Regions from separate parts of the Cytobacillus sp. BC1816 genome, predicted to be linked through region 1. Evidence: riboswitches for the same ligand, from Rfam matches in the RefSeq annotation. Region 1 holds a riboswitch; each other region holds the start of a gene.
The links. Region 1 has a riboswitch for thiamine pyrophosphate ahead of tenA (thiaminase II). Riboswitches for the same ligand answer to the same signal wherever they lie in the genome.
Positions count from the first base shown of each region.

Region 2: it holds a riboswitch for thiamine pyrophosphate, as region 1 does, so the genes downstream of both, thiT (energy-coupled thiamine transporter ThiT) here and tenA (thiaminase II) in region 1, are expected to answer to the same signal.
Region 3: it holds a riboswitch for thiamine pyrophosphate, as region 1 does, so the genes downstream of both, ACR42H_RS13105 (3-oxoacyl-ACP reductase) here and tenA (thiaminase II) in region 1, are expected to answer to the same signal.
Region 4: it holds a riboswitch for thiamine pyrophosphate, as region 1 does, so the genes downstream of both, ACR42H_RS06860 (YkoF family thiamine/hydroxymethylpyrimidine-binding protein) here and tenA (thiaminase II) in region 1, are expected to answer to the same signal.

Region 1 covers NZ_CP195611.1:434,284-441,688, reverse strand. The annotation lists gene ACR42H_RS02280 (MGDG synthase family glycosyltransferase) at 1-449, shown strand, start outside; gene ACR42H_RS02275 (DUF6843 domain-containing protein) at 529-996, opposite strand; gene ACR42H_RS02270 (TIM barrel protein) at 1,509-2,342, opposite strand; gene ACR42H_RS02265 (DUF1287 domain-containing protein) at 2,447-3,154, shown strand; gene tenA (thiaminase II) at 3,492-4,181, opposite strand; TPP riboswitch at 4,241-4,342, opposite strand; gene thiW (energy coupling factor transporter S component ThiW) at 4,899-5,387, opposite strand; TPP riboswitch at 5,500-5,616, opposite strand; gene ACR42H_RS02250 (alpha-hydroxy-acid oxidizing protein) at 5,741-6,850, opposite strand; gene ACR42H_RS02245 (PaaI family thioesterase) at 7,038-7,405, shown strand, end outside.
Region 2 covers NZ_CP195611.1:2,509,609-2,517,013, reverse strand. The annotation lists gene ACR42H_RS12930 (ATP-binding protein) at 1-355, opposite strand, end outside; gene ACR42H_RS12925 (AAA family ATPase) at 548-2,278, opposite strand; gene ACR42H_RS12920 (MATE family efflux transporter) at 2,563-3,903, shown strand; TPP riboswitch at 3,956-4,058, shown strand; gene thiT (energy-coupled thiamine transporter ThiT) at 4,126-4,725, shown strand; gene ACR42H_RS12910 (hypothetical protein) at 4,825-5,094, shown strand; gene ACR42H_RS12905 (hypothetical protein) at 5,218-5,457, shown strand; gene qoxD (cytochrome aa3 quinol oxidase subunit IV) at 5,539-5,844, opposite strand; gene qoxC (cytochrome aa3 quinol oxidase subunit III) at 5,845-6,450, opposite strand; gene qoxB (cytochrome aa3 quinol oxidase subunit I) at 6,440-7,405, opposite strand, start outside.
Region 3 covers NZ_CP195611.1:2,546,687-2,554,091, reverse strand. The annotation lists gene ACR42H_RS13140 (C39 family peptidase) at 1-436, shown strand, start outside; gene ACR42H_RS13135 (AbrB family transcriptional regulator) at 480-1,541, opposite strand; gene ACR42H_RS13130 (hypothetical protein) at 1,683-1,973, shown strand; gene ACR42H_RS13125 (hypothetical protein) at 2,016-3,095, opposite strand; gene ACR42H_RS13120 (sigma-70 family RNA polymerase sigma factor) at 3,088-3,654, opposite strand; gene ACR42H_RS13115 (Cof-type HAD-IIB family hydrolase) at 4,060-4,809, shown strand; gene ACR42H_RS13110 (OsmC family protein) at 4,844-5,305, opposite strand; TPP riboswitch at 5,422-5,532, shown strand; gene ACR42H_RS13105 (3-oxoacyl-ACP reductase) at 5,637-6,398, shown strand; gene thiM (hydroxyethylthiazole kinase) at 6,412-7,224, shown strand; gene thiD (bifunctional hydroxymethylpyrimidine kinase/phosphomethylpyrimidine kinase) at 7,237-7,405, shown strand, end outside.
Region 4 covers NZ_CP195611.1:1,280,802-1,288,206, forward strand. The annotation lists gene ACR42H_RS06845 (energy-coupling factor transporter transmembrane component T family protein) at 1-171, opposite strand, end outside; gene ACR42H_RS06850 (ABC transporter ATP-binding protein) at 158-1,858, opposite strand; gene ACR42H_RS06855 (ECF transporter S component) at 1,842-2,438, opposite strand; gene ACR42H_RS06860 (YkoF family thiamine/hydroxymethylpyrimidine-binding protein) at 2,440-3,045, opposite strand; TPP riboswitch at 3,134-3,235, opposite strand; gene ACR42H_RS06865 (Cof-type HAD-IIB family hydrolase) at 3,467-4,333, shown strand; gene ACR42H_RS06870 (coproporphyrinogen III oxidase) at 4,585-6,099, shown strand; gene ACR42H_RS06875 (long-chain fatty acid--CoA ligase) at 6,250-7,405, shown strand, end outside.

The DNA of each region.
Region 1 (7,405 bases):
TTTGCGGAAATAATGACGAATTATATAGCTCACTCCAAGCACTTAATTCAAAGCAGATCGAGCCCATTGGATATATTGATGACCCTTTTGAAATGAACCAGCTATATAATAAAGCGGATGCTATTTTGACCAAACCGGGCGGAGTTACAATTAGTGAAGCACTGCAAAAGAAACTTCCGATTCTGGTCCATACCTCACTCCCCGGACAAGAGGAAATTAATTTGGACTATTTGCTTGAGAAAAATCTGGTGCTTGTCATTAATGACAAGCACATTGCTGAACAGCTTAATAATGAAGAAGCTATACTAAGTCTAAGAAAACACATTGAATCCTATCTGGCAAAAGTTTATTGCCCATTGGACTATGCCATCTTCATTTCAATTAAAAGCACCGGCAGAAAAACGCCTGAAACTGTACATTCCATAAGAGCTATCCCAACTTTAAAGTGAAACTTCAATCTGCTGGGCTTTAGAAGTAAGACTCCCGATAAATAAATTACAGCCTGGAATTTCCAGGCTGTTTTCCATTTCAATCAAACGTTTGATTGATCAAACCCTCTTCATAAAGAATATCCTCAATACCAGGGCCATTTCCTTGGTCATCCATGTCCTCACAGCCAACCGAAAAATAGGTATACGAATATTCATATCCATCTCCCTGTACACCGCCTGATCCGCCATGTGAAATACAGCTTTCTGATATCGCTTCACGCTTCCCCTTTTCATCCACATAATAGTACAAGTCATCAATATATCCTTCACTTTGCGGTAAAGAGGTAATGGCATATCCTCTATCATTCACCCGAACTACATCGTATTTCCCTTCTGTCTCAGGCTTAGGGGCATTACCTATTTCATGAACAATTCTTACCTGACCTGTATACCCTTTTGGAATCAGATAAAGATCATGAGTTTTTTCTTCCAGATCAGCCTGCTGAAGCATCCAAAAAGACCCCATTGGCAGGAGGCAAGCGATAAGAAAAGCTGCTGCGTTCAAGGCAACCCTCCTGCCGCCTGGCATCTCGCGGTTCCATTTCCGCCACTCGTCCACTAAAAAGAAAAGCACCGCAGCAAAAAATATGTAAAAAGCAAACCCTTCCATAATAAAATAAGTGAGCGAAGCCAAAAAGGTATGTATAAATGCCGCCGCGGGAAACCGCCATACTGCTAGATTTTTAGTAAAAAGCTCAGAAAGCAGCGACACTGGAACACCGTATATCACATTTCCGAAAAGGCAGTATAAAAAAATCATGATCAGGAAGAAAGAAAACAGTCCCCCTTCAGAAAAGAAAAAAAGAAGCCAAAAACAAAATGTAAAAAGAATAGAAGCCTGCAGGGCCGTTTTTAATTTTAATCCCAGCATAAGAATAAATTAACCTCCTCTTTTTTTGTGAATAACTTCACATATTAGTATACATACAAGGTATTTCCCATACTTACTATAATAAGTAATATCATTAACTTTTCATTTTCAACCTGCACAAAATTAATGCCAGGCGCCCTGCTTCCCTAACTAACAGATCCTTCCTCGATCACCTCTATTGCCCATCCGATTCCTTCTTCTACCATCTTTTCCGGAGGGTTCGTGTGTGGAGTGTATTCCATGACAAAAAATACATCCTTGCATTCTTTAGCTAAAAAATCTATCAGCTTCTTAATTTTATGATGACTGCTATCATTCTCATGAGATGGATGCACAGGCACCCAAATATATTTATCACCCTGGTATTCAACATTATGTAAATGAACCACTCTCACAAACTCGGACCATTTTTCTATATAATTTATGGCCTCCTCGCCTGCGGCCAATATATAATCCCCTATATCGACACAGAGGCTAAGTCCGTATTTCTTCCATGTCTCTACAGGAAAGTGGTCAAGATAATGAATCCCTGCTGGCGATTGCTTGAATCCCAATTTAGGTTCACACACAATCATAATCCCATATTTTCTTTGAAGCGCACTGAGTTTCTTGAGTCCCTCCTCAATGATCTCTGCCGGATTCCCACTGGTTTCCTTTTTAAAGTAAGGGAAGTGCACCAATATGTATTCAGCTCCAAGCCGGGAGATTCTTTCCACTTCCGTCTCAAATTGGACCCAGGCTTCCTCCGGATTCATACCGATCTTTTCCAGCAGATCGTATTTGCTTTGTCCCCGGAAAAGAGGCGAATGAAGACCAAAGCTTTTGTTTGTTTTGCCCAGCATTTCAATAAAACAACGGAAGGATTCCTCATCTTGAAATTCGCCTATCTCAATATGCGGCAAATGACGTTTAAAAAGTTCATGAAACAGCTTGCTGTCTGACAAGATGACACTTCCCGATATCCCTATATGATGAGCCATGATATCCCCTCTTTTATATATTCTTATATCAATCTTATCATACCCCCATGTAACATATTGGAAAATGGTACCGTCTAATCATTAAAATAAATGAGGAGGCCTCTATGATAAAAAGAGTGTTCGCTTCCATAATCGGAATACTGTTATTATTCATTCTTTTATTTCGAGGCGGAATCATTCTGGATTCCATCGGCATTCATTTTGAAAATCCTTTGGCTGCGAAAATGGCAGTGCCTGCTGATTATTCAAAAGCCGATTCAAATCAAAACGGCAGTGCCGATCCGCTTGATATGGTCCTGACAGCCAGAAAAGAAGTGGATCAGCGTACGCAATATAAAAGTGCCTACTATGCGGGGGGCTATCCGCCCGATGGCGAGGGTGTCTGTACAGATGTGATTTGGAGGGGATTCCAGGGGGCTGATGTTTCTATAAAGGATCTTATTGATCAGGATATTGCCGAGAATACGGACTTGTATTCAAGAGTGAAAGGCAGTCCGGATCCAAACATTGATTTCAGGAGGGTGCCAAATCAGAATGTCTTTTTTAGCCGCTTCGCAAAGTCATTAACAACAGAACTGATTCCAGGAGATGTTAAGAACCTTCAGAAATGGCAGCCGGGTGACATCGTGGTTTTCCTTTCTCCTAAATTCGACCATGTTGCAATCATTTCTGACAAACGGACAAAAGATGGCATTCCATACGTCATACATAACTCCACACCATTTGCAGCGGAAGTAAAACTCTCTTCTTTTAAGACTCCTATTACCGCTCATTACAGATGGGATTTTGAAAAAACGCCTGCACTGCCATAAAGCAGGTGCAGGCGTTATTCTTATTAAATAAGAAAGTATAAAATTTTGAACGTCGATAACTGTCTGGCTACCCCCTCAAGGTCACAAGCTTGTCTAGTTGCGGATCCTGAGCAGCCGCCTCCACATTTTGGGCAAGCCACCCAAAAGGCAAAGAACGCCTTTCCGGGAGGCTCGTCTTGTGCTTGAGGCCCACAGGACAAGGAAGGCTTCGACAGCTTAAACATCGCACGACCGAAAGCGACAGCTTTTTGGAGGATGTGGGTCATGCACAGACGTTGCCACAGGAGGTGGTGCTCTTAGTCTGCGTTCCTTTTTGAGCGAGGCGCTTGCGCTTTTCTTATCTTACTGCTGCAGGATTGCCCGCCGGCCACTCTTCGCAGGTATAAGCCATCTCCCAGAAGCCAAGCTCCAGCTGGCAGCTTTTTCGGAAAGCATCCTTCATTCGCTGCCTTTCTTCCGGTGATGCCGCATCAGCAAGCTCATCCAAACGGTTTCTCATATTCATGGTCACAGCTTCGACCCTTAAATTTGCATAAAATGAGATCCATGGATAAAACGGATGGTTCTCATCTGGCTCATATTGCTTCATGAGCTCAAGCCCAATCTCCCAATAAGTCCATGGACAAGGCAATAATGCAGCAAGGATTTCACCCATGCCGCCGGTGTGAGCATGATACATCATATGCTTAACATAATGATCAGCTGTTGGAGGGAGCGGATAACCCTGCAATGCTTCGTAACCCACGCCAATCTGCTGGCAAAAATTATGGTGGGGATGTACTTCGCTGTTCAATACGAATTCTATCTGCTGATTAAAATAAGCAATATCCTTACGCTCTGCTGACTTCGAAATGGCAATACCATAAATATGCATGAACGCATTCAAATACTCAAAGTCCGCTTTAATATAATGGGCCAGTGCCTCTTTCGGCACGTCCCCTCTCCCGATACCCTGGACAAATGGGTGCTCAAATATCAGCTGAAACAAATCTTCATTTTCCTTGCGCAGAATCTCTGAAAAAGTCATAAAAAATAGCCTCCTTATTAATTACAGAAGCTGCCGGGGAAAAAGCATGAGGATATATAACGAGGTCCTCACTGCTTCCCTGCGCTGGCATTATCCAGATCAGGTTCCAAGGGACAAAGGAAAAGCTCCTTATCTCAGCCGTAGCGCCCCTAGCAGTTTTCTTATTTTAAATTTTTTACCGATTTTCTAACTTGACGTTTTTCGCTCATAAGTTTTGGATTTCGCTTTTAACTGTTGAAAATCGCTCATAAATTTTGAATTTCGCCCATAACTCTTTGAAAATCGTTCATAAATTTTAAATTTCGCCCATAACTCTTGAAAATCGCTCATAAATTTTGAATTTCGCCCATAACTCTTGAAAATCGCTCATAAATTTTAAATTTCGCCCATAACTTTTGAAAATCGCTCATAAATTTTGAATTTCGCCCATAACTCTTGAAAATCGCTCATAAATTTTAAATTTCGCCCATAACTCTTGATAATCGCTCATAAATTTCGAATTTCGCCCATAACTCTTGAAAATCGCTCATAAATTTTGAATTTCGCCCATAACTCTTGAAAATCGCTCATAAATTTCGAAATTCGCCCATAACTCTTGAAAATCGCTCATAAATTTTAAATTTCGCTCATAACTCTTGAAAATCGCTCATAAGATCAGCTTGCTATGCTGATCTCCTCTTATCTGCTTACTCATCTAGCTTCTCAGGCCCAAAATCATCACATATTCTGAACCAAGTTCTTCTCTTTAACCTTCGCCAAAACCATCCAGCCTATGGCCGCACCGGTAACGCTGCTGACCAGGAATGGCGGCACAAAGAAGAATGCCCCAGCTGCGCTCCCCATGAGAACCTTTGCAAAAGGGACTGCAAACAATGCACCGATTATGCCGGTACCTACCACTTCTCCAACAGCAGCCCATATTTTCCGGCCGAACTTCAAATAAAGCACACCTGCCAAAAACGCACCGATCATGCCGCCTGGAAAGGCAAGCAGCGTCCCGAATCCAAGCAAATTACGAAGCAGGCCAATCATAAATGCCACAGCTGCTGCAGGCAGGGGTCCAAGCGTCACCGCTGCCAATACATTCACCGCATGCTGAACTGGATAGGCCTTGGCTATGCCTGCCGGAAACCAGAGCAAATGGGATCCCAGTGTCCCAATTGCCACAAATAAAGCCATCGTAGTTAACAATCGGGTTCTGTTCATTTAAACCTCCTTTCTAAATGGCCGCCTGATTGCTTATCAGGATGAGAAGTATGTATACAAAAAAGCCAGATTCCCATAAGGACCTGGCTTGGTTTAAGTATATGAATTGACATATAGTCAAATCCTACTTCCCTCCGCTGGCATTAACCAGATCAGGTCCATAAGAGTCAGAAAGCTATAACGCGCTTTCCTCTCAGCCCTCACATTCGGGGCACCCCTAGTAGTTGCATAGATATTTAGTTTGATAAGCTATCTCAAGCTTAACAAAATATTCAGTCGCTGTCATCATTCTTTTTGCTTAAATACATTTCTTGATGGAATGGAATAGGCGCTCTTCAATTTCTGCTGAGAAACTATCTAATTAGCTGCAGACCTGCCAGCTCCTTTAGACTCCCCACTCCTGCCAGAGAAAGCGACACTTTCGTTTCTTCAATAAAGTTGGCAAGCACATTTTCAACTCCAGCCTGCCCGCCAATCGCCAAACCGTACACATACGGCCGTCCCAGGCAAACTGCGTCGGCTCCTAATGCCAGTGCTTTGACCACATCGGAACCGCGGCGAATGCCGCTGTCAAACAATACTGGAATTCGTCCTTTGACTTCCTTCACGATCGGTCCAAGCGCATCAATCGCCGCAATCACTCCATCAAGCTGCCTGCCGCCATGATTGGAGACTATGATTCCCTCTATCCCCTTTTCAACGGCCAGCCTGGCATCTTCCGGATGGAGAATACCCTTTAATAGAATCGGCAGACTTGTTTTCTCTCTTAACCTTGCAATATGCTCCCAGCTCAATGTTGGATGATGGATATTATCAAGGATTCCCTGAACTACATCACCGTCATGGAGAGTGGCCATAAAGACTGGATCGCTCTCATAGTTTGCTTTTCCATAGCCGAGCTTTAAAGGTGAAAAATTGTTTCTTAGATCAGCTTCCCTCCACCCCATCATCACCGTATCTACTGTTAACACAATCGCTTCATAGCCTGATGCCTCCGCCCGGCGCACCATACTGAACGCAGCATCTTCATAATTGGACCAATATAATTGGAACCATTTTGGACTCGTGCCTGTTGCATCAGCTATTTCTTCAATGGAATAACTGGATACCGTGCTCTGGATAAAAGGAATTCCAAACGAAGCTGCTGCACGGGCAGATGCAAGCTCTCCCTCACTGTGTTCAAGGCGCTGCATTCCTATAGGTGCCAGGAAAACTGGATAAGGATATGTTTTTCCAAATAAATTCACACTTGTATCCGGTACTGATACATCTCTAAGCATTCTCGGCACAATTGAGTATTTTGCAAAGGATTCGATATTCTTTTTCAGCGTTTCTTCTCCCCCTGCTCCTGATTGGACATAGCCAAATCCGCCAGCTCCCATCACTTTCTCTGCTTCTTTTTCCAGTTCCTTAAATGAAATAGGAAAGTTTTCTGCGAAACTAATATTCTCTACTTTTGACATATTCCAGCCCTGCCTTTTTTTGAATTTATTGAAAATAATAACACTTTTTTGGATTTTAAGAAACCATGTAATAAAATCATAAATTCGCAGTAATGCAGCCTTTCCTATACAAATTAAGCTCAATAAGCAGGGATTTCACAAAAAATTGTGAATAAACATTTTAACTTAATGAATTGGAGTGTACAAAATGCAAATCAAACAGCCTTTTGATGATTTTCTGAAATTCCATTACGAAAGAGTCAGTGAAAGCAAAATGAAAGTTACTTTGCCAATCCAGCCGCTCTTTATTAACAGCGCAGGACTGGTTCATGGAGGCATCATTTCCACTCTTGCGGATGTAGCGATGGGGAATATTTTCGAGCCGGATGAAAACCAGATGCAATCCGTAGTGACAGCTGATTTAAAGGTCACTTTCCTAAAGGGTGCGACAGGTGAATTTCTTATCGCCAATGCTCACCTTGTGAAAAGAGGGCGCACCCTCAACCACACAGACTGCCTGATTTATAACAACCAGGATCAGCTGGTTGCCAAAGCATCGGGAATCTTCGCATCTAT
Region 2 (7,405 bases), 2.1 Mb from region 1:
AGAAAAAGAGCAAAGAAATAAATGTGTAATTTACGAGCGCAATCCAAATATCTCCTGGTGAAAAAAAGCCCTTAAAAGAAATCAATACAAAAATAGTCAGGAAACCCGCAACAGGGTTAATGTAAAAATAGGCGACAAAAACAGGAATAAATTTCAAGTCAAAAAACTGACCGCCTGCAATTTCCACCGGGAAAGTCATAGTAAGGAAAAGGGCTAAAAAAAGACCAGAAAAAAGCGGGGCCGAAGTCTTCAAGCGATCCCCCTGATGGGAAGAGATTTTATGGATAAAAGGGATCATCATCATAATCAGAAAGTGAAAAATCAAGTCAGCTGTAAAATCATACAAAAGAACCATTCCTTCAACATGTAGGTATATTAGTAATTAAACAAAAGAGAGGAAGAATCCTTTATATGGGAACAATTATATTAATTCTGTTTATTTGAAGGACCATTTGTTTACATAACATTATTATGGAATAAATTTGATTATTTACTTATGACCCGCAGTTTCCATTATAAAAACCGGCCCCCAGGGGCCGGTTACTTATCATGCTATTACCATTTCAGTCTTCAATTCTCCAACAATATTCTGGACTTCACTGCCTTCAAGAGTTTCTTTTTCAAGAAGGGCATCTACGAGAGTTTCAAATTGACGCTGATGATTTGCGATGATCAATTCGCATCTTTCCAGTGCTTTCTGGAAAAGATCCTGCATTTTTGCTTCTTTTTGACCTTTGTTAAAAGTAAGCTCAAAGCCGTTATCCAGTAACCCGGTGTCAACCATTTGCTCAATGATATGCTTGGCTTGTTTAACATCACCGCTTACTCCAATGCTATGCTCGCCAAGAATCATTCGTTCTGATACACCGCCAGCGAGAATCATGGCAACCTGATCAAGCAATTCACTTGTTGTCGATAAGTGTAGCTCTTTTTGAATAGGAGCTACGTAACCAAGTGCTTCACCCCGGGGAATGATGGTTGCTTTTCGGACGGATCCTGGTTTTGTTAAAGCAGCCACTAAAGCATGGCCAGCTTCGTGTATGGCAACCCGCTGCTTCGTACCGGGATCCTGCAATGCCCGGGTGGTTGTTCCCAGTATGGTCCGGTCCAGCGCATAATCCAAATCATCCTTTGAGATAATTTCCTGGCCGTTTCGGACAGCTCTGCGGCTTGCCGTTTCAAAAAGGGAATGAAGATCTGCTCCCGAGAATCCAGAAGTGCTTTCAGCTAAATCGCCAAGTGTTGTCATGACATCCTCAGCAAGTAATCTATTTTTCGTGTGAATATTGATAATCTCTCTTCGGCCCTTTGTATCCGGAAGAGGGACATTGAAGGAGAAGTCAATACGTCCCGGACGGAGGAATGCTTCATCGAGCATATCCTTCCTGTTTGTCGCTGCAATAAATAGTATTCCATCATTGGAATGTCCGCCGTCCAGCTGGACTAACAGCTCAGTTAAAGTTTTTTCGCTTTCTTCTCCGCCATGTTGCTTTCTTCTGCCCGCCAATGCATCTACTTCGTCAATGAAGACGACAGCAGGAGCATGCTTTCTGGCATTTTGGAAAAGATTTCTTACTCGGGATGCTCCCACACCAACGAACAATTCATTAAAACCGGAACCGCTGGTTGAGAAAAACGTTGCTCCAAGTTCTTTAGCGATTGCCTGAGCCAGCAATGTTTTTCCCGTTCCAGGAGGCCCGTATAATAGAATTCCCTTCGGCGGCTTAATCCCCATCTTCAGTGAGCGCTCGGGTTCTTTTAATATTGAAAGTGTCTGCATGATTTCCTCTTTCATTTCTTCCTGAATTCCGCCAACATCTTCAAGTGAAATGGAAGGAAGAGCCTTTGGCTTAGATACACTTTGCTTCATTGTATTTGTAGCACCCATTCCGCCTTTTCCTGACTTAAACAGGTAAATGCCAATGGCTATAAACAAAAGGACTACACCGCCCAGAATCCAAGGGGTGTAAGGTCCTGTGGTTGCGAATGTATATTGTATATTATAGGTTTCTACTAATTTATCAACCATCTCACTGTTGGGAGGCACATGGGAGATGTACTCGCCATCAGGGGCTGTGATCAGCAGTTTCCCATTTTTATATTCCTGTACTGCAACAGTCTTTCCATCCTGGGAGGCAATAATTTTTTCCACAGAAGAAAATGGGACTGTCACATCCTTTTTTCCTGCTTGTACGGTCCAAATAACCGCCGCCAAAATCACCGTGATCACCAATGCAATAGAAACAATCGTCGAAGGCTTCTTAAGACGTGATTTCAACTATTTCCCTCCTCATTAAACATACCTACATTATAAGGAAAAAGAATTGTTAATTACAGGGTTTTACGCTTTTTAAACGTTGTAAATTATGGAAAAATAATAGTTTTTTAGAGAGATTGTGCTATAACAGCATTTCAGGTGCATCTATTTGTGATAAAAATGTGACAGCGGTGAAGAAAATAAAATCATAAAACTTAATCAAAATCAAAACCATAAAATTGGAAACAGAATGTGAAATAGGGAATAATGGAACTGTGAAAAATATAAGGAAAAAAGGTGTTAAGATGGCTCAGCAGGATTTTACAAAAGGAAATATATTCAAACAGCTCCTGGTGTTCTCAACTCCAATCATGCTTACTAATTTCCTGCAGGTTTCTTATCAATTTATTGATAGTCTATGGGTTGGGAATCTGCTAGGGGCTGACGCATTGGGAGCTGTCGCGGTGTCAGGAACTGTAATCTTTACAGTTCTTTCTTTTATCATTGGAATAAACAATGCGGCGTTAACGATCTTATCCCAGCAAAAAGGCGGAGATCATGAAGAGGGGCTGAAACGATATTTGAATGCCTTTACCGTCATTCAGACAATTATGTCAGTTGCTCTAGGAATAGCTGGATTCCTGCTTGCAGAAAGAATTTTGGCCTTTATGGGTACACCTGCGGGAATGGCAGAAGGTGCAGCATCCTATTTACAGATTAACTTCATTGGAATTCTGTTTTTATTTGGATACAACTTTATAGGAACTGTACTTAGAGCGCTCGGAGACAGCATAAGTCCTCTGTACTTTGTCCTGATAGCAGTCGTATTAAATGCAATCCTGGATCCTCTTTTTATATCTGTATACCAGCTTGGTATTGATGGGGCAGCTTATGCAACAATCCTTTCACAGGGGTTCGCATTTATGATCGGAATGATATTCATACTCCGCAAAAAGCTGGCACCGTTCTCTGTCCCTTCTTGGCCGCATAAAGAGGAGGCAGCATTAATTTTTAAGCTTGGCATCCCTTCAGGACTCCAAATGACTGTTATATCGGCTGGTGTTATGGCTATTATGTCTGTTGTCACCTCCTTTGGCGGTGACGTGGTTGCGGGATTTGGTGCAGCACAGCGCATTGACAGCATCATTATGCTTCCGGCTATGGCATTGGGGACTGCAGTCAACAGTATGGCTGGTCAAAATATAGGGAAAAATCAATGGGAAAGAGTTCATCAAATTGCCTTGTACGGAGTAGTTTACAATCTTGGAATCATGTTCATCATCGCCTTTGGGACGGTCCTATTTGCCGAACACGGGGTGCGCCTGTTTATTCAGGATAAGGAATCAGTTAAGTATGGCACTGACTATTTAAAGATCATTGCATTTTTTTATCCGCTCCTGGGCATTAATTTTATATTGAATGGTGTGGTAAGAGCATCTGGTGCGATGTTTCAAGTGCTGGTACTGAATATTATTTCATTCTGGATCCTGCGCTATCCTTTAACATTTATATTTTCAAAGCTTATGGGTGATAAAGGTATAGCTGCAGGCATGGGGATCAGCTTTGCCATAAGCAGTGTCATTGCCTTTATGTATTACCGAATCGGAAAGTGGGATAAACAGATTATATTTGGCGAGGAAAAATAAATCCTTTTCACTTTCAATTTTTTCATTTATACTAAAATCGGATAATACAATAACGTGCCACAAGGGGAGCATTTTGCTGAGAGTGAACAGTTCGCTGTTCTGACCCTTTGAACCTGTTAGATAATGCTAGCGCAGGAATGTGGAATAAAAGGCGGAAGGGGTTTTTCTGCCTGCTTGTTCTCCCTTGGGGTATCGTCATACGATTAAAGGGGGATTTTTTTTATGAAAAAATTAAGCCTGACGGCGATGATTGAAGCTTCATTTTTTGCAGCATTTGCTATTATTTTGGATTTCCTTCCATCTTTAAAGCTGTCGCCTTCCATTTCGATTTCTGCTGCGATGATACCAATATTCATTTTGGCATTCAGATGGGGCTTTAAGGTGAGCTTCATTTCCGGTCTATTATGGGGAATATTGCAGATTGCCATGGGTGATGCCTGGATTGCGACTCCGCTTCAGGCATTTATCGAATACTTTATTGCATTTGCCTGTATTGGTTTAGCTGGTTTGTTTTTCCGCCCAATTCAAAATCAGCTGCGCAGCGGAAACAAGAAAAAGGCATTGGGCTGGGTAGTTTTAGCTGTGTTTGCCGGAAGCCTTGCCCGGTATTTCTGGCATTTCATAGCAGGTGTCCTTTTCTTTGGAAGCTATGCGCCAGAAGGGATGTCACCGGTTCTTTTTTCCTTCCTGGCAAACGGTGCAACCATGCTCGGAGCAGCTATTCTCTGCTCGATTTTAGCTGTATTAATTATATCTTCGGCTCCAAGATTAATCATAAGAAAGACAGATGAAATGATTCAATCTCAAAAAAGTGTATCCTAATAAAATCAGCCTCTTTGAAAATTTTCAAAGAGGTTTTTTCTTATTATAGGAAACTGCTCCTGAAAAATGGGTATATTACTCAAAAAGGGGAGTGATAGTTTGTCACACACATTGCAGGGCAACATCATAACAGGTGTATATGATGCAGAAACCAGTGCTTTTGAGATCCAAAAGGTTAAAAATTTCAGTACCCAGTCGGTCCTCAACAAAAATCAATGTGAAAATTTGTATAACTATTTATCCCTTCATGAAGAGGATGAGGGAGGACAGATTATTACACTTTACGATCAAATGCCATTAATGCTGACCAGGCAGGAAATAGGCAATTTAAAGAAAGATTTGGAGAACATTAAAAAGCTGTATCAGTAGTAAATTTTGCTTTGCACCTTTGCAAGGCTTTTTTTTTGCATAAATAATTTTGACGAATTTGTGACAAAAAGTTTGACAAATTTGTGAACATAGTTAGAATATTAAATAAAAGGGGATGAAAAAATGACTTTAAAACAGCAAAAGGTGCTGCACTTTTTTAGAAATGTGACTGCGGCCGGTATTTTACTAGGATTAATTGTCTTTATTTCAAGCTTTTTTGTAAGCGGTCTCACAGGTGAATATATATTATCAATTGGCTTAAGTATCATGGTATCATCCATGCTGATATTTGGTTTTGGTTTTTTTATCAACGTAATGGAAGAAATGACAAAGGGAAGCAAGGGTATCAGACAATACAAATAAAACCGGCCTCCAAATGGGAGACCGGTTTTTTGTTTTGTCCTAGCTCCAGCGGGGAGAAAAGGCGATGGAGCTTTTCTTGATTTAATGAGCTGCGTGCCCAGAGGTTAAGACCCAAATAGAACCTACTACAATAACAATAACCATAAATACGGCATAAATCATATTTACTAAGTTCGTTTTGCCGTCTTCGCCTTCTCTTAAGTGCATGAACATGAACAGCTGCATGCCTGCCTGTATGACAGCCAGTGAGCCGATGATCCACATGATCACTTTAAAAGAGAGGTTCGTTTTTAAGGCAATTCCTGCTGCTCCAAATGTCAGCACAAGAGAAACAACAAATCCAATGACATGGCTTATAGGGAAGCTTTTTGATTGATGATGTTCCATTTAAGCCACCAGTCCCTTCAAATACACGAATGTGAAAATAAAGATCCAGACTACATCAAGGAAGTGCCAGTAAAGGCCGATAATAAACGTTTTTCTTGCTGTAGTAGGGGTAAGGCCTCTTTTTAAAAGCTGAATAATGACCATAGTTGCCCAGCCAATACCCAAAGTAACGTGGGCTCCGTGTGTGCCCAGCAAGACAAATAAGCTGGAAAGGAACGCACTTGTCTGCATCGTTGCGCCTTCATGGGCATAATGGATAAATTCATTAATCTCCATGAATAGGAATCCTGCGCCAAGAGCAAGGGTAATCACCAGCCAGGTGATTAGCCCTTTCAGGTTATGGCGGCGCATTTCAAAAATGGCGATGCCCATTGTAAAGCTGCTTGTTAAAAGGAGGACTGTCTGAATCATGACATCCTTGATAACAAAGATATCTTTATGTGTTGGTCCTCCTGCATAGCGTTCATATAATACGCCATATACTCCGAACAGAGTGGCAAATAGAACGATTTCAGCGCCAAGGAAAACCCAGAAGCCAAGAATATTCATCCGGTCCTGTTCAGTTTGATATTCAAGGGGCAAAGAAGTATCCACTTTAGCTGACATGATCGTGCACCTCTCCTTCTGTTTTTCTCCAGGCATTTTCAATTCTGTGAATTTCATCTTTCTTAACATGGAAGCCTTCATTGTAATCGAATGAACGAATGATCAATCCAGCAAAAATGCCGATGGCAGCTACAGCTGCAGCGATGTGCCATTCAAATACAAGGAGGAAGCCTGCAATCCCAAAGATGACACCCATATAAATCGGAAGCCAGGAATTGCTTGGCATATGAATCTCTTCGATTTCACTGTCAAATAACGTTAAGCCTTCATTCTTTTTCTTCATGTGCCAGAAAGGATCAAGGGATTTAACTTCCGGCAGTTTTGCAAAGTTATAGAATTGAACAGGTGAAGCAGTAGACCATTCCAATGTCCTTGCATCCCATGGGTCGCTTGAGATGTTTCTGTCGGCATAGCGGATGCTCCAGTAAATGTTGTAGCAGAATACAGCAAATCCGGCTGCCAGAATGATGGACCCAATTGCCGAAAGCATGAAGAGTGGTGCAAATCCAGACTCGGCGGAGTATGTGTATGCACGTCTTACAGCTCCGTTTAATCCAAGGAAGAACATAGGCATGAATGTTACGTTAAAGCCGATAACAAAAAGCCAGAAATGCCATTTCCCGATTTTTTCATTAAGAATGAAACCGAACATTTTTGGCCACCAGTAGTAAAGACCTGCAAATACCGCAAATACTACACCTGGAATTAATACATAGTGGAAGTGGGCAACCAGGAATAATGTATTGTGATACTGATAATCCGCTGCACCCATTGCAAGCATTACGCCGGTAACCCCGCCAATCACGAAGCATGGCACGAATGCAAGTGCCCATAGCATGGCGGAAGTAATTTTTATGCGGCCTTTACGCATCGTAAACAGCCAGTTAAACATCTTAACCCCAGTCGGTATGGCTATCGCCATTGTCGTGATGGAGAAGAAAGAGTTAACCGCAGG
Region 3 (7,405 bases), 2.1 Mb from region 1:
CCGGGTGCCGCTTAGATACAGCGGAGGTGAATACGGGAATCCAAATGAAGGCTTTGTCGGCAACATGGAGGATGGACCAGGATTAGGCGTTTACCAGGGGCCGATTTTCGAACTGGCTAAAAAGTATTTTCCTGAACGTGCTGAGAATCTGACTGGCAAGCCCTTTAATGTGCTGCTTGAAAAAATTGCAGAAGGTTCGCCGGTCTGGATTATAACAACTGCAAGCCTAACTCCCGCAGCATCCTTCGAAACCTGGGATACATCGGGCGGGCCAGTTGATGTGACATTCCAGATGCATAGTGTTGCAATTACCGGATATGACGAGGAATATATCTATATTAACGACCCGTATGGCACAAAAAATAAAAAGGTGCCCAAACAGCAATTTATCGAAGCCTGGGAGCTGATGGGTTCACAGGCCATAGTCATTAACTAGAATAATAGCAAAAGAAGGGACTGCAGCCTGCAGTCCCTTCTTGTTAGCTTGAGGGTGCCAATTTCTTAAACTTTACAAAGATCCATTTTAAAAATGGAGGTACTACAAAGAAGATAAAAAACAGCCGAAATAGCTGATAGCCTGTTACTATGGCTAAGTCTGCTCCTGTTTCATGGGCGATTATGGCCATTTGGTCCATGCCTCCGGGGGCAAGGCTTAAAAAGCTGGTAGCAGGGGAAAGGTGAAAAAAGTGCATAATCATAAAACTAAGCAGCACCGAACCCGTAATGAGAAGCAGGCCGCTTAAGGCAGCCAATGAAATGGTTTTAAATTTATTGGCCAGCTTTTCAGGTTTCATCATTAAGCCGATGTGAGCCCCTATTAATAGCTGGGATAAATCCAAAACAGCTGGCGGGAGTTCAGGTCCGTTTATACCGGAAATAACAAGGACTGCTGTTCCCATGATCGGACCGAGAAGGTACGGAGTAGGGAGCTTCAGTCGTTTGCTTAGGATAATGCCGGCAAAAGAAACGAAGACAAAGAGTATAATGCCAGGGAATAAATCACCCCATAAAGGTTCTGCAGCTTCAAAACCGGGACCACTGGAGACATTCAGCCAAGGTCCGAATACTAGTATAGGGACGATAAATATGATCATGGTCAGCCGTGCGACCTGCATAAAGGTAACAACTGTAATATCGATTCCTTTGACTTCCTCTGCCAGAAGAATCATTTGAGACAGGCCTCCGGGAATACTGCCGATCAAAACTGTGGGATAGTCGATGCCCATTAATTTCGCAATGAGAAGTGCAGAAAGGGCGCTAAACAGAACCATGCAAACGGTAACGAGCAAAATAAAAGGGAGCTTCTGCAGGATAAGCAGGACCGCTTCCTGTGTAAAAGAAAGGCCGATGCTGTATCCGACGATGATAATCCCGGAATCGCGAAATCCGGCTGGCCAATAAAACGGAATCCTGCTGAGCCGGCTTCCAATCATAACCGCAGTCAATGCACCAAGCAAAAAGGCAACCGGAATATGCAATAAAGAAAATGATACTGCACCTAATAAAGCAGTAAGAAAGGTGATCAATAAATTCTTATTCACAAAACAACCTTCTTTTTATTTAGTATACCTAAAGATATTTATACCATATAAAAACAATGAATGAATTACAAGTTTTATATAATCAAATGTTTTCATACAATTTATTATAGAGAAAATCATTTTATAGAAGGGGGACTAACCATGCCGGAAAAATTAAGCCATTTTGTTTTCATCTTATCGTTTATATGTCTCGGTTTATTTTTACTGCTGGGTTTTTCGCCTCTGTATGATATTTATCTGAATAAAATCGGCCATCGTCCATTTTCGCTCCTCCTGCTCCTGACAGTCCTTGTCTTCCTCGTAAGTGTTTTTGTCTTAAAGAAAGTCCAAAACTGGCAGGCAGGCTTTCATGTATTATTTTCCATTATCCTCACCCTGTTTCTTTCATCCGTCTTAGCGATCATCGTGTTCTTTGGCGGCCTATTTAGGTAAGCGAAAAGAGCCTGCACCATCAGGGGTACAAGCTCAGCGGGTTTATTGGATTGGCATCCAGTTCACTTTCCATATTCCGTCATTATTTTTGCTGAGGCCGAAGCCAAACCCTTCTTCTTCAGTTATGGAAATATAAGCTGAAGATTCATCGATAATGACTTCTTCTAAATCGGCGTTCTTCACTCGATGCAATAATGTCTGTTCTTCTGGGATAGATGGTGACTCACTTTTAGCTTTTAGGTAATCATTCAGGGCAGGGAAGGGTTTTTCAATATCTGGATCATGGTTAAACAATGCATATTGAGTATAGTAATCCTCAGTTTCCTCTGCAAACAAGAAGAGCTGAAATACATCTGCCGGGCTTAATCCTCTTAAGATCTCATCCGTCCCTCTTAATGAAAATTCTTTATACACATGGTTTAATGGCTCAAGGAGGACCAGTTCCTTAGTATTATTTACAGCCATATGGAAAGGAACAGCTTCCAATTGAGGTTCTTTGGGCATTACCACCTCCAGGATTTCAGCCTGATGTACAATGCCTTCCGCAGCGCGATATCCACCAATTATTAAAGAAACACTCTCTTCTTTAATAGGTTCAGTTATACCAAACACCTTTTTTAACATCTCCTGATCTGTCTCATTAAAAGTTATTTTTATGTTCTGCCCATCCATGAGCGGCAGTAATTTTAAGGAATCATGATCAGGCAGAAAGTATACTGTTTCTTCCCGGAAATCCAGAGTTCCTGTGACCTTTGCTTTGCCTGTAAAAGCAGCCGATAAGTGGCCATATGAATCCTTCTCGAAATTATTCAGCTTCCAGTTATTTAGCATAGCACCATCTGCAAGGCCGGGATAAAAATCTTTATCTGCAATGGCGGCCTCCTGTCCATTTTGCTTGTTAAAGACATCTGTCTGAATACCGGCAATTCCTCCAATCAATACGATAAACCCAACAGCTGCAGCTGCAGAAAGAAGTTTTGGAACATAATCTTTTTTCCTGCCTTTAACAGCAGAAGTGCCGATTCGGTTTCTGACTCTCTGTTTTTCCTCTTCAGTGAAAACAGAATCTTTCGTCCATGCAGCATTCAATACTTTCTTCACATCCTGATTCAGATCAGCCATGCTGTTCACCTCTTTCTGAAGCAGATAGTAACTTCTTCACTTTTTCCTGTCCTCTGTACAGCCTTGTTTTAACAGTGGAAAGAGGAATATTAAGGGTCTCACTTATTTCAGCCAGACTGAGATCCTGGTAATAATGGAGAAGAAATACTTCCCGGTATTTTACAGTGAGGGACTCTATCGTTTTTAGCAATTCTTGATGTTCATCCCGTTCAAGAAATGATGCTTCCGGATCTTTTTCTCTAGCCTTTTTCAGGAAAAAAACCTTTTCATTCATGACCATATTGCGGTAATGCCAGCTTTTAAGATAGTCCTTGCTTTTATTAATAGCAATTGTGAAAATCCACGTTTTAAAGGAAGATCTTTGCTGGAAACTTTCCAGCTTTTCGTAAACAGTAATAAAGGTATCCTGTGTTAAATCGCTGGCCGCATTCCAATCATTCACATAGCTGTATATCAATCTCTTCAAAACGGTTCCATACTCATTCATGATTATTTCAAGAACGAGTGCACGGTCTACTTGATCAGCAATTGACCGTTTTACATAATCATCAGGGCTCACATGACTGCCTCCTTGCTTAAATGCAGCTGCCGATTCCGGCTGCCTTTTGTTTGACTGACAGTTAGACGACAGATGCAAGAAAATCGCTTCAACTTTTTGGCATTTATTAAGATTATACTAAAAAAGCGCAAACCATTTAGTCTCCTCCTGATTATTTATTCACTTTAATCCTGATTAATTAAAACCACGTCAATGAATAGGTTAAGAACAGAAGGAGCAAAAATAATATGGGAGGCATTCATCATCACATCACTTGTTCTTATGAGTAATTCCAGCCTATACTTTTAGATTGGGAATAATAATCCCTATATTGAAAAAATGATTCTGTCCAAGTGCTTTGTTTTTGATGGGAGGATTGTTTATTTATATAATGGCTATATTGTGCAAGAAAGAAGGGAGATTATTATGTCACAATCAAATATTGCTCCACAGATCAAATTAATCGCTCTTGATATGGATGGAACCTTGTTGAATTCCAGAGGGGAAATTCCTGAAGAAAACCGTAAGGCCATACGAGAGGCAAAGGAAAAAGGGATTGAAGTTATTTTGAGCACTGGGAGATCCAGGCTTACGGCAGGCGACCATGCCGATTCTTTGGAATTGAACTCCTACTTGATCACAGTCAACGGCAGTGAAATATTTGGCCCTGATGGTGAATCAATCTCAAGGACTCCTGTTGATTCAAAAATAATGGAGTGGATGTGGAATCTATCCCAGTCCCATAAGACCAATTTCTGGGCGACCAGCTGCGAACAGGTTTGGACGAATGAAATGCCTGAAAATATTCATGACCATGAATGGCTTAAATTCGGATTTGATATATCAGATGATGAAATCAGGGAACTCATTCAAAAAGAGCTTCAAACAAAAGGGGATCTGGAGATTACAAATTCCAGCTTAACTAATATTGAGGTAAATGCTCTGGGCATCAATAAAGCCAGAGGGATCCAGAAGGTAACAGAGCTTCTGGGCATTTCGATGGAAAATGTAATGGCAATGGGTGACAGCTTGAATGACATTGCCATGATCGAGGAATCAGGCTGGGGAGTAGCAATGGGAAATGCGCAGGATATTGTGAAAGAAACAGCCAATGCTGTGACGGGAACTAATGATGAAGCTGGTGTTGCTCAGGCAATCCGAAAGTGGGCTATTTAAAGAATAAAAACCGGCAGTCATGCCGGTTTTTGGTTTATTTCGAAGTTTCTTTGGCATTTAGGATAGTTTCTTCCAATTCTACTTCTACATTTCCTTTAATCGCCCTGGAAATCATACAGGACGCTTCAGCTTTTTGCGCCAGCTTTCGCGCCAGTGAATGATCCCTTTCTGTCGCTCCTGCCTTTAACAAGATAACAGGTCGATGAATTATTTTCTTATAAGTGATTACTCCTTTGGTTACATCCACAATTCCAATTGATTCCATCGTAAGGTTTTCTTTTTCGAGTTTGCTTCGTTCCATCATAGCGGCGAGGGTAATAATATAACAAGTTGCAGCCGCTCCCAGCAGCATTTCATCCGGATTTGTCCCGATTCCGGGTCCTTCCATTTCTGGCGGAATGGAGACCTTTGTTTTCAGCTGGCCTATTTCAATTTCTCCAACATCATTCCGAAGTCCAGGCCAATATGCTTTTAAATGGAATTGGTGTTCAGCCATTCTTTTATTCCTCCAAGTTATGTATTTCTAATTACACCTTAAAGAGGAACAGGCAGAATTGCAAGACTTTACAGATTCAACGTTTCAGGCTAAGATGAAAACAGCCAACTTAATAGTTTTACTGCTAGGGGTGCCCGATGCGCGGGCTGAGAAAGAAACCGGACTGTTTTTTACCCTTCGGACCTGATCTGGATCATACCAGCGTAGGAAAGTAGTAATTGCGGGGAACGTGTTCATTCTCTTAGATTATTCAGCCAGGTCCAATTGCGGATCTGGTTTTTATTTTGTTCTCAAAAACAGATGAATTGGCTATCAATAAGGAGGATTTTCTATGAATCTTAACGAGCAGATTGTCATTATTACAGGCAGCAGCAGAGGGTTGGGCAAAGAAACAGCAAAAGCATTCGCGAGGGAAGGGGCGAAAGTTGTCATTAACTATTTCAATAGCGAGGAAAAAGCCCATGATCTGCAGAAGGAAATTGGCGAAAAAGCCATTGCCATTCGTGCTGATATTCGGGACAAGGTACAAGTGAAATCCATGTTTCAAGAGACGAAGGAACGCTTTGGAGGTCCCATTACAACCATAGTCAATAATGCACTGGTGAACTTTCAATTTGACCCTATTTCTAAAAAAGATGCAGGAACAATTCAATGGGACGATTACAAAAACCAGCTGGAAGGTGCAATTCTGGGAGCATTGAACACAGTTCAGGCAGGTCTTGAAGATATGAAAAAACAGGAGTTTGGCAGAATCATTTCGGTTGGCACCAATCTATTCCAGCATCCAGTGGTACCCTATCATGACTATACGACCAGCAAAGCTGCTTTATTAGGCTTTACCAGAAATATGGCGAATGAGCTGGGCCAATATGGAATTACTGCAAATATGGTATCGGGCGGTTTGTTAAAAATGACAGACGCCAGTGCTTCGACATCCAAAGAAGTCTTTAAAATTATTGAAAACTCCACTCCATTACGGAAAATCACAGATCCTGCAGAAGTCGCTGATGCGATTGTCTTCTTCGCTTCTCCATGGGCAAGGGCAGTTACAGGACAAAATCTGGTTGTGGATGGCGGACTAGTTATGAATTAAAGGAGGATTTTAGATGAAGATTCAGGAGTTTAGCAGTCTATTGGAAAAAGTAAGAGAGTCAAACCCTCTTGTACATAATATTACTAATGTGGTGGTAACCAACTTTACTGCAAATGGCCTCCTGGCAATAGGGGCATCACCAGTGATGGCATATGCACATGAAGAGGCAGCTGACATGGCTAAAATAGCTGGTGCACTGGTTCTCAATATGGGAACACTGACTGAAAAAGAAGTAAAAAGTATGCTCATAGCGGGTAAATCAGCAAATCAGCATGGGGTGCCAGTCATTTTTGACCCGGTTGGTGTCGGCGCCACGGCCTATCGCACAGAAACAGCTAAAAGAATATTAGAAGAATTAGATATTGCCATCATAAGAGGGAATGCTGCAGAAATTGCCAACGCGGCAGGACAGAATTGGAGTATTAAGGGCGTAGATGCAGTTGAAGCAGCAGGGAACACTTCAGAGCTTGCTGAGTCGGCAGCAAAAGAACTTGGTGCAGTCACTGTTATTACAGGTAAACAGGATATCGTTTCAGATGGAAGATCTATTTATGCCATTAACAATGGCCATCCTCTTCTAACGAAAGTAACGGGTGCCGGATGTCTTCTTACTTCAATAATTGGCGCTTTCTCTGCTGTTGAAAAGGATCCTGTAAAAGCGGCAGTAACTTCATTGGTCGTTTATGGCTCTGCCGCAGAAATTGCAGCAGAAAAAACGGGTGGCAAAGGCCCAGGCACTTTCCAAATAGAGTTTTTGAATAGCTTATATAACCTTTCTGCTGCAGATGTTGAATCATATGGCTCTTTTGAAAAAATGATCGGATAGGAGGCATTATAAATGAAAGTGAACAAAGCTTTAACCATAGCGGGTTCGGATAGCGGCGGCGGCGCGGGCATTCAAGCAGACATAAAAACATTTCAGGAACTCGGTGTTTTCGGCATGTCTGCTTTGACTGCGGTAACAGCACAAAACACTAAGGGCGTTCAGGGAGTTTATCCAATGACAG
Region 4 (7,405 bases), 850 kb from region 1:
GAAAAGTAAAATCCATCTTTTGAATGAAACCTTACCAAAAATAAAGGTGGCCCCTGCAGTCACCACTAAGGTCAGAAAAGGAGTAACCGGGTCAAAGAAAAGGGACAAAATCAATACACAGACAATCACAGTCAGAGCTTTTATGCTTGGGTTAAATTCATGTAAGAGCAAACTTGTTCCTCCCATCCATGGCATCAAGTTTGTTCCTGAGTTTTTCTGTGTAAGGAACCTTTAGAGAAGCCATTTTCATAATCTCATGTTCCTTCCATAATGAATCAGGCAATCCCTCGTAAATCTTCTCTCCTTCTGAAAGGACAATCACTTTATCGGCATAGGAATGCAGGATTTCCATGTCATGAGTGATCATTACCACGGAGCCTCCGCTATGGATCTTTGTTTCCAAAAGCGCCATAAGCTCCGCCGAGGTCCTGGCATCCTGTCCAAATGTTGGTTCATCAAGGAGCAGCATATCCTGTTCATTCACCAGCATCGATGCAACACTTAGCCGCCGCTTTTGTCCCTGACTTAAGGAAAAAGGATGCATGTCAGCGTGCTGGAGCAAGTTCACTTGATGCAGAACATCTTCAACCATTTTTTGTATTTCGGCATCTGTCATTCGCTGTATTCTCAGACTGAAGGCGATTTCCTCATAAACAGAATCTGCAATAAATTGGTGTTCGGGATTCTGAAAAACGTATCCTAATTTTAGTCTTAACTCCTGCTCCTTCCATTGGGAAAGGGAGCGATCATAAAAAAGGATGTTGCCTTTGGATGGAGCATATAATCCTGTCAGCAGTCTGGAAAGCGTTGTTTTTCCAGATCCATTTGAACCGGCTATTGCCACAAATTCACCCTTATTAACTGAAAAACTAATATTTTTAAGCAAATCCTTCCCATCCTTATGAAAAGAAAGATTCTCTGCCGATAGGATGACCGGCTCTTCAGAGACTTGATGTATTGTCTTCCTGTTATCTAAAATCTGAAGTGCAGTATAGGGATTTACAAATCCATCAATTAATTCCCGATCAGTTAACGGAAGATTTTCCCCTTTGTAAATCCCTGCTTTTTTTCCTAATAGGCCTGCTCTTACTGCGCTTGGCAGCCAGATACCCTCAAGCGTAAGTTCTTCTGCATATTTATTAAAGCAGTCTGCAGTGCTTCCATTAAATAAAGTTTCTCCATCCCGGTTTAGCACCACGCAGCGGTCGGTCAAATCAATCCAATCATCCAGCTTGTGCTCAATTATTAGAAGGGAAAAGGATTGCTCCTCTTTAAGCTCTTTGATGATGCGGGTAAGTTCATAGCTTGAAGCCGGGTCAAGATTTGCTGTCGGCTCATCCAAAATCAGGATATCCGGATTTAATGACAATACACATGCAAGTGCAAGTTTTTGCTTTTGTCCCCCCGAAAGGGTATGTATTAAGGCATGCTTAAATGACAGAAGATGAACAAGTTCCAGTGCTTCATCTATCTTGCTCTCAATTTCTTCAGGAGGTGTTTTCATATTCTCAAGGCCAAATGCCAGCTCTTCTTCAACTGTTGGCATGCAAAACTGGCTTTCCGGATCCTGAAACACAATGCCGATGTGTTGATTAATTTCACCTGGCCGGAATTCATCCAGAATCTTTCCTTTGAAAGAAATGGTGCCATTCAGTTCGCCATCAACGGCTTCCGGATATAATTTATTTAAGCAGAAAGCAAGCGTGCTTTTTCCGCAGCCGCTGGGGCCTAATAATAGAACAGCTTCCCCTGGGTAAAGGCTGAAATTCACATTCTTAAAAACAGGATTCTTCACTTCTTCATGCCGGAAGGAAAGCTGTTCAGTTATTAATAAAGGCTGGTTATGATGTAATGCCATTTTGGGATTTTTCCCTTCTCAGCTCTTTTCCGATAGGAAAGCTGTTTAATGCCCCCGTTTTAGCAAGACTCTCACTCAGCCATTTCCCTAGCAATCCAGCAAGCAAAGCACCGCTAATTAGTCTCACAAAAAACATCGCAGTAACATAATCGGGTGATAGGGCTGCATAGCCGGAAATGAAATAGCCCCAAATAAAGCTTGTAACAGAAGAGCCCATGCCGGCAGCAATTAAAACCCATGTCCGGTAGTTGTTCCATTTTGCTGCCGCAAAAACAGCTTCTGCTCCAATCCCCTGAATCATGCCTGAAAGAATCAGGCGAGGGCCTACTGCATTGCCAATCATGACTTCAATGGCTGCTGCGATGGTTTCCGATAAAAAGGCTGCTCCGGGTTTTCTGATTATATACGCTGAGATGATTGAAACAATAAACCAAATGCCAAAAATCAGATCATAGCCAATTAAGCCAAACATCCCATATAACACGTTGCCAAATTGCATGAACACCAGGTATACAACTGCAAACACAACAGCGAGTACAGACAGGACAATGACCTCACGAAGCTTCCATTTTTCTAGCATATTACACAGCCCCCTTCTTGGAAGGACTGTTCGCAGACATATTCACCGTCATGACAATATGAGTGGAATCGCTTTTCTTACTGCTTTCGAAAGCATCTTCCAGCGTTTTAAAAACATCGTGTGCATCTCCATCTAATCTTGAAGCATAATGCACACCTTCAGTAAACGTTCCCTGAGCCTTAGCGAGCTCGACTTGGTTCATAATGACGTCCATGTATGAAGGAATCCCCATCGGATAAAGCGCGAACTGTACAGCGACCTCCTGGCTGATTCCTGCAGATTTTTTTTCATTCGCCCTATCTTCATTTTCAGCAAGATAAGCATCTCCGGCAGTATCCCCGGGGCATCCATTTGAAAATGTGCCGTTAAACACTACATGGTCACCATGCCTAACAGTCTCAAGATAAATAGCTTTGACTACATCAAAAACATGAATGGACCTGCCGCGCACACAAGTGCTCACATCATCTGTTTCCATCCATACTTTGCTTGTATCCACTTCCTTTAGAGCAGATAAAATAACATCCACAAACCTGTCAGTCATTGGATAAATCGAAAACCTGCACCCTGTAATCTCGCTTGTTCCGCATAAGTAATTTTCCTGCATTTTGCCATCCTCCTGGATTATATAAAATTAAAAAACTGCATTCCCATAAGGAAATGCAGTTGAATGATATCAATACACTAGAAATGATAGCCGTTCACCTGCACTTCCCCACGCTGGTATTATCCAGATCGGGTGATAAGAGTCAGAACGGATTGTTCTTCTCAGCCAAAAAGCTCCCCTAGTGCAAAATAAGATATGCAGTTTTTTATTGACTCCATCTTAATACGGAGTATACAAATTGTAAATGACTAATTTATAATTCTTTAAATCAAATGATCTATGAAAACAGATAAACGCCTTCACTGGCACAGGTCAGCTGTGAAAAAAAATTCTGCATTGTCCATGTCATGTTCTAATCCAATCCTTCCCTTCATAAAAGTGTAATAGGACAATTTCACACCGAGAATAGGGGGCAAAATGGATGATATATAGAATGCTTGCTTTAAATATTGACGGAACACTACTCCAATCAAATGGAAGACTTCATAAATCAACAAAAGATGCGATTGAATATGTGCAGCAAAAAGGAATTTATGTAACACTTGTCACATCCAGAAGCTTTCCATCCGCGAAAAAAGCGGCCAAAGCATTGAAAATCAATTCCTTGCTGGTCACACACAGGGGGGCTTATATTGCTGCTACTCAGGAAAAGCCTATATTTGTAAAAAGGATACAGGAAGATGAAACGTTTGAAATCGTGCGTCTGCTTGAAGGCTTTACCTGTCAAATCAGGCTGGTGCACGAAAAGTATTCCCTTGCCAACAAAACCAAGCTAAATACCAATATGCTTGCTAAAACTGTTTTTACAACCGGCGATCCCATTTTTTACTCGCAGCAATTTGTGGATTCATTAAGTGACACCATTTTAGATGAGCCGGTCACACCGCCAAAAATTGAAGTGTATTTTGAAGATAAAGGCGACCTTGAGGATGCTCAGGCAGCCATTAGGGGCATGTTTGAAAATGTAGAAGTCATTAAGTTAAGTGATCTTCGGATGGACATTGTTCCTGCCGGAGTTTCAAAGCTGAATGGTTTGCTCTATTTATGTGAACATCTCGGAATTTCACGAAACCAAATGGTCGTTATAGGTGACTCGGAGGATGATCTGGAAATGATTGAAGCTGCCGGCCTTGGTGTGGCTATGGGCAATGCCCCTGCCGAAGTCAAAAAAGCAGCAGACTGGCTGACTCGATCCAATGACCAGAACGGCGTAAGCTACATGGTTAAAGAACATTTCCGCAAACAGCATCCAATTGATTTCCTGAAGAAAATGAATCTATTAAAATAACATCAATGAAAGAGAGTTCGATTAGTCTAATCGGCTCTTTTTTTTTGCTTTACGATACTGGAAAAAGAGAAAAGAAGCAGAATGAATATATATAAGTAATCCAACAGGAATCCTTTCCCTTATATTGACCTTGTTTCCCCATTTCTGTACACTAAAAGAAGTTTGTCAACATGAAAAATAGACACTTTGCAGCTGCCCCAAGAAAAAAAGACATCGACAGATTAATATATTTTCTAAAAAAGGTGATCAATTTGAAGATTTCAATTTTAGGTATACAGGATGATCGGTTCCACCGGCCGCTCCGGCTGATCGGGAACCTCTTTTTTGAAGAATGTGCAGTGATGCTGGGTGAGAATGCCGCAGCCAATCTGACAATTAATTTTCAGCTTGAACATGGAAAGCACATTAAAGCCATGGCAAGGCTTTCTGATAAAGATGGCAAGAATCTTTCAGCAAATTTTGAGAAGGAATTCATACCGGCTGAGTCAGAAAAAGAGAATTTCAAACAAATAAAAAATGCAGTATCCCATGTATATCTGACTGTGTTGCAGGAATGGACAGGCATTACCCAGAAGTGGGGAATTCTGACTGGGGTACGTCCCACAAAATTGCTTCACCGTGCCATACAGCAGCAGACACCTCTCCATGAAGTCCATCAGCAGCTGAAGGAAGAGTATTTGATTACAGATGAAAAAATCCAGCTTATGCAGAATATCGTAGACAGGCAGCTTGCTGTCGTACCGGATCTTTATGACTTAAAAAATGAAGTCAGCATATATATTGGTATCCCATTCTGCCCGACAAAATGTGCGTACTGCACTTTTCCTGCATATGCGATTAATGGCAGGCAGGGTTCAGTAAACTCATTCCTTGGCGGTCTGCATTTTGAAATGCGCAAAATTGGCGAGTGGCTGAAAGAAAATGATGTGAAAATTACTACTGTCTATTATGGTGGAGGGACTCCGACAAGCATTACGGCGGAGGAGATGGATATGCTTTATGAGGAAATGTATGACTCTTTTCCAGATGTAGAAAACATACGGGAGGTCACTGTGGAAGCCGGCCGTCCGGATACAATCACACCTGAAAAGCTTGAAGTGCTGAAAAAATGGAATATTGACCGCATCAGCATCAATCCCCAGTCCTATATTCAGGAGACACTGAAAGCCATTGGCCGCCACCATACAGTGGAAGAAACCGTGGATAAGTTCCATCTGGCTCGCAATATGGGAATGAATAACATCAATATGGATCTGATCATTGGGCTCCCAGGAGAAGGTGTGCAGGAATTTTCGCATACTTTGGATGAAACTGAGAAACTAATGCCGGAATCCCTGACAGTTCATACTTTATCCTTTAAACGAGCTTCGGAAATGACGAAGAACAAGAAAAAATATAAAGTTGCCGAGCGGGAAGAAATTGAAAAAATGATGGACATGGCTGAGGATTGGACAATAGAGCATAATTACCATCCTTATTATCTTTACCGTCAGAAAAATATTCTCGGCAATCTTGAAAATGTCGGCTATGCCCTTCCGAATCAGGAAAGCATCTATAACATCATGATTATGGAAGAACAGCAGACAATCATCGGGCTTGGATGCGGGGCCTCCAGTAAGTTCATTGATCCTCAGACAGGGAAAATCACTCATTTTGCAAACCCGAAGGATCCTAAATCGTATAATGACAGTTTTGAGCATTATGCAAATGAGAAATTGAAAATATTAAAAGAACTTTTTAATAAACACGAATCCCTGGCCGAATAGGCGGGGATTTTTTAAAAAAATATATTTTTAGAAAATTTAGAAATATATTAAAGGAATTCCTGAAAATAAAGAGAATGAAATAGGTAATAAAGATCATAGAAGTCTATGAACCTAAATGTGAGCGCTTTCTAAAAAGGGGGAATTATAATGATGATGCAGACACCTTTGACTATGACGCAAATGATAAAGCGTGCAGAAAAATATTTTCCAAGGAAGACAATCGTTTCAAGAACAGCAGGCGGAATTCAGAGATTTACATATAAGGAGGTTGCAGAACGGACAAGGAAGCTGGCAGAAAGCCTGCAAAACATAGGAGTGAAAAGAGGGGACAAGGTCGGGACCCTTGCGTGGAACCATCATCGCCACCTGGAGGCTTATTTTGCCATTCCATGCAGCGGAGCTGTGCTCCATACGATTAACATTCGTCTGTCACCCCAGCATATTACTTATATAATTAACCATGCTGAAGATAAAGTGCTTCTGATCGATCCTGACATTGTACCCCTAATTGAGAAGGTTAAGGATGAACTGAAGACGGTCAAGGCGTTCATTATTATGACGGATGAAGATGAATTGCCGGAGACTTCTCTTTCGCCGGTTTATCACTATGAAACGCTTATCAATGAAGCAAGCGGTGCATATGAATATCCTGATGATCTGGATGAAAATTCAGCAGCTGGAATGTGCTATACCTCTGCAACGACAGGCAACCCTAAAGGTGTCGTCTATTCCCACAGGGGCATCGTCCTTCACAGTATGGCACTGGGTATGGCAGATAGTGCAGCGGTAAGCGAGAAAGATATCGCACTTCCGGTAGTGCCGATGTTTCATGTAAATGCATGGGGACTCCCTTTTGCTGCTGTCTGGTTTGGAACGGCTCTTGTGCTGCCGGGACCGTATTTTACACCTAAACTCCTGGCTGAGCTTATCCAATCAGAAAAAGTCACCATAACAGCCGGAGTGCCGACAATCTGGCTCGGACTATTAAAAGAACTTGATGAAAATCAATATGACATGAGTTCACTCCGATCGGTTCTGTGCGGAGGATCGGCTGCACCAAAAGGCATGATTAAAGCTTTCGAGCAAAAACACAATATTCCATTCATGCATGCTTACGGAATGACCGAAACAAGCCCTCTTGTTGTTATTTCGACTTTAAAAAGCTATCAGGAAGAGTTGTCAGCCGATGAGAAGCTGGACATAAAAGCCAAGCAGGGCATACTTGTCCCAGGATTGGAAATGAAGATTGCCGGCAAGGATGGCGAAGCAGCATGGGACGGAAAGGAAATGGGGGAACTCGCCATAA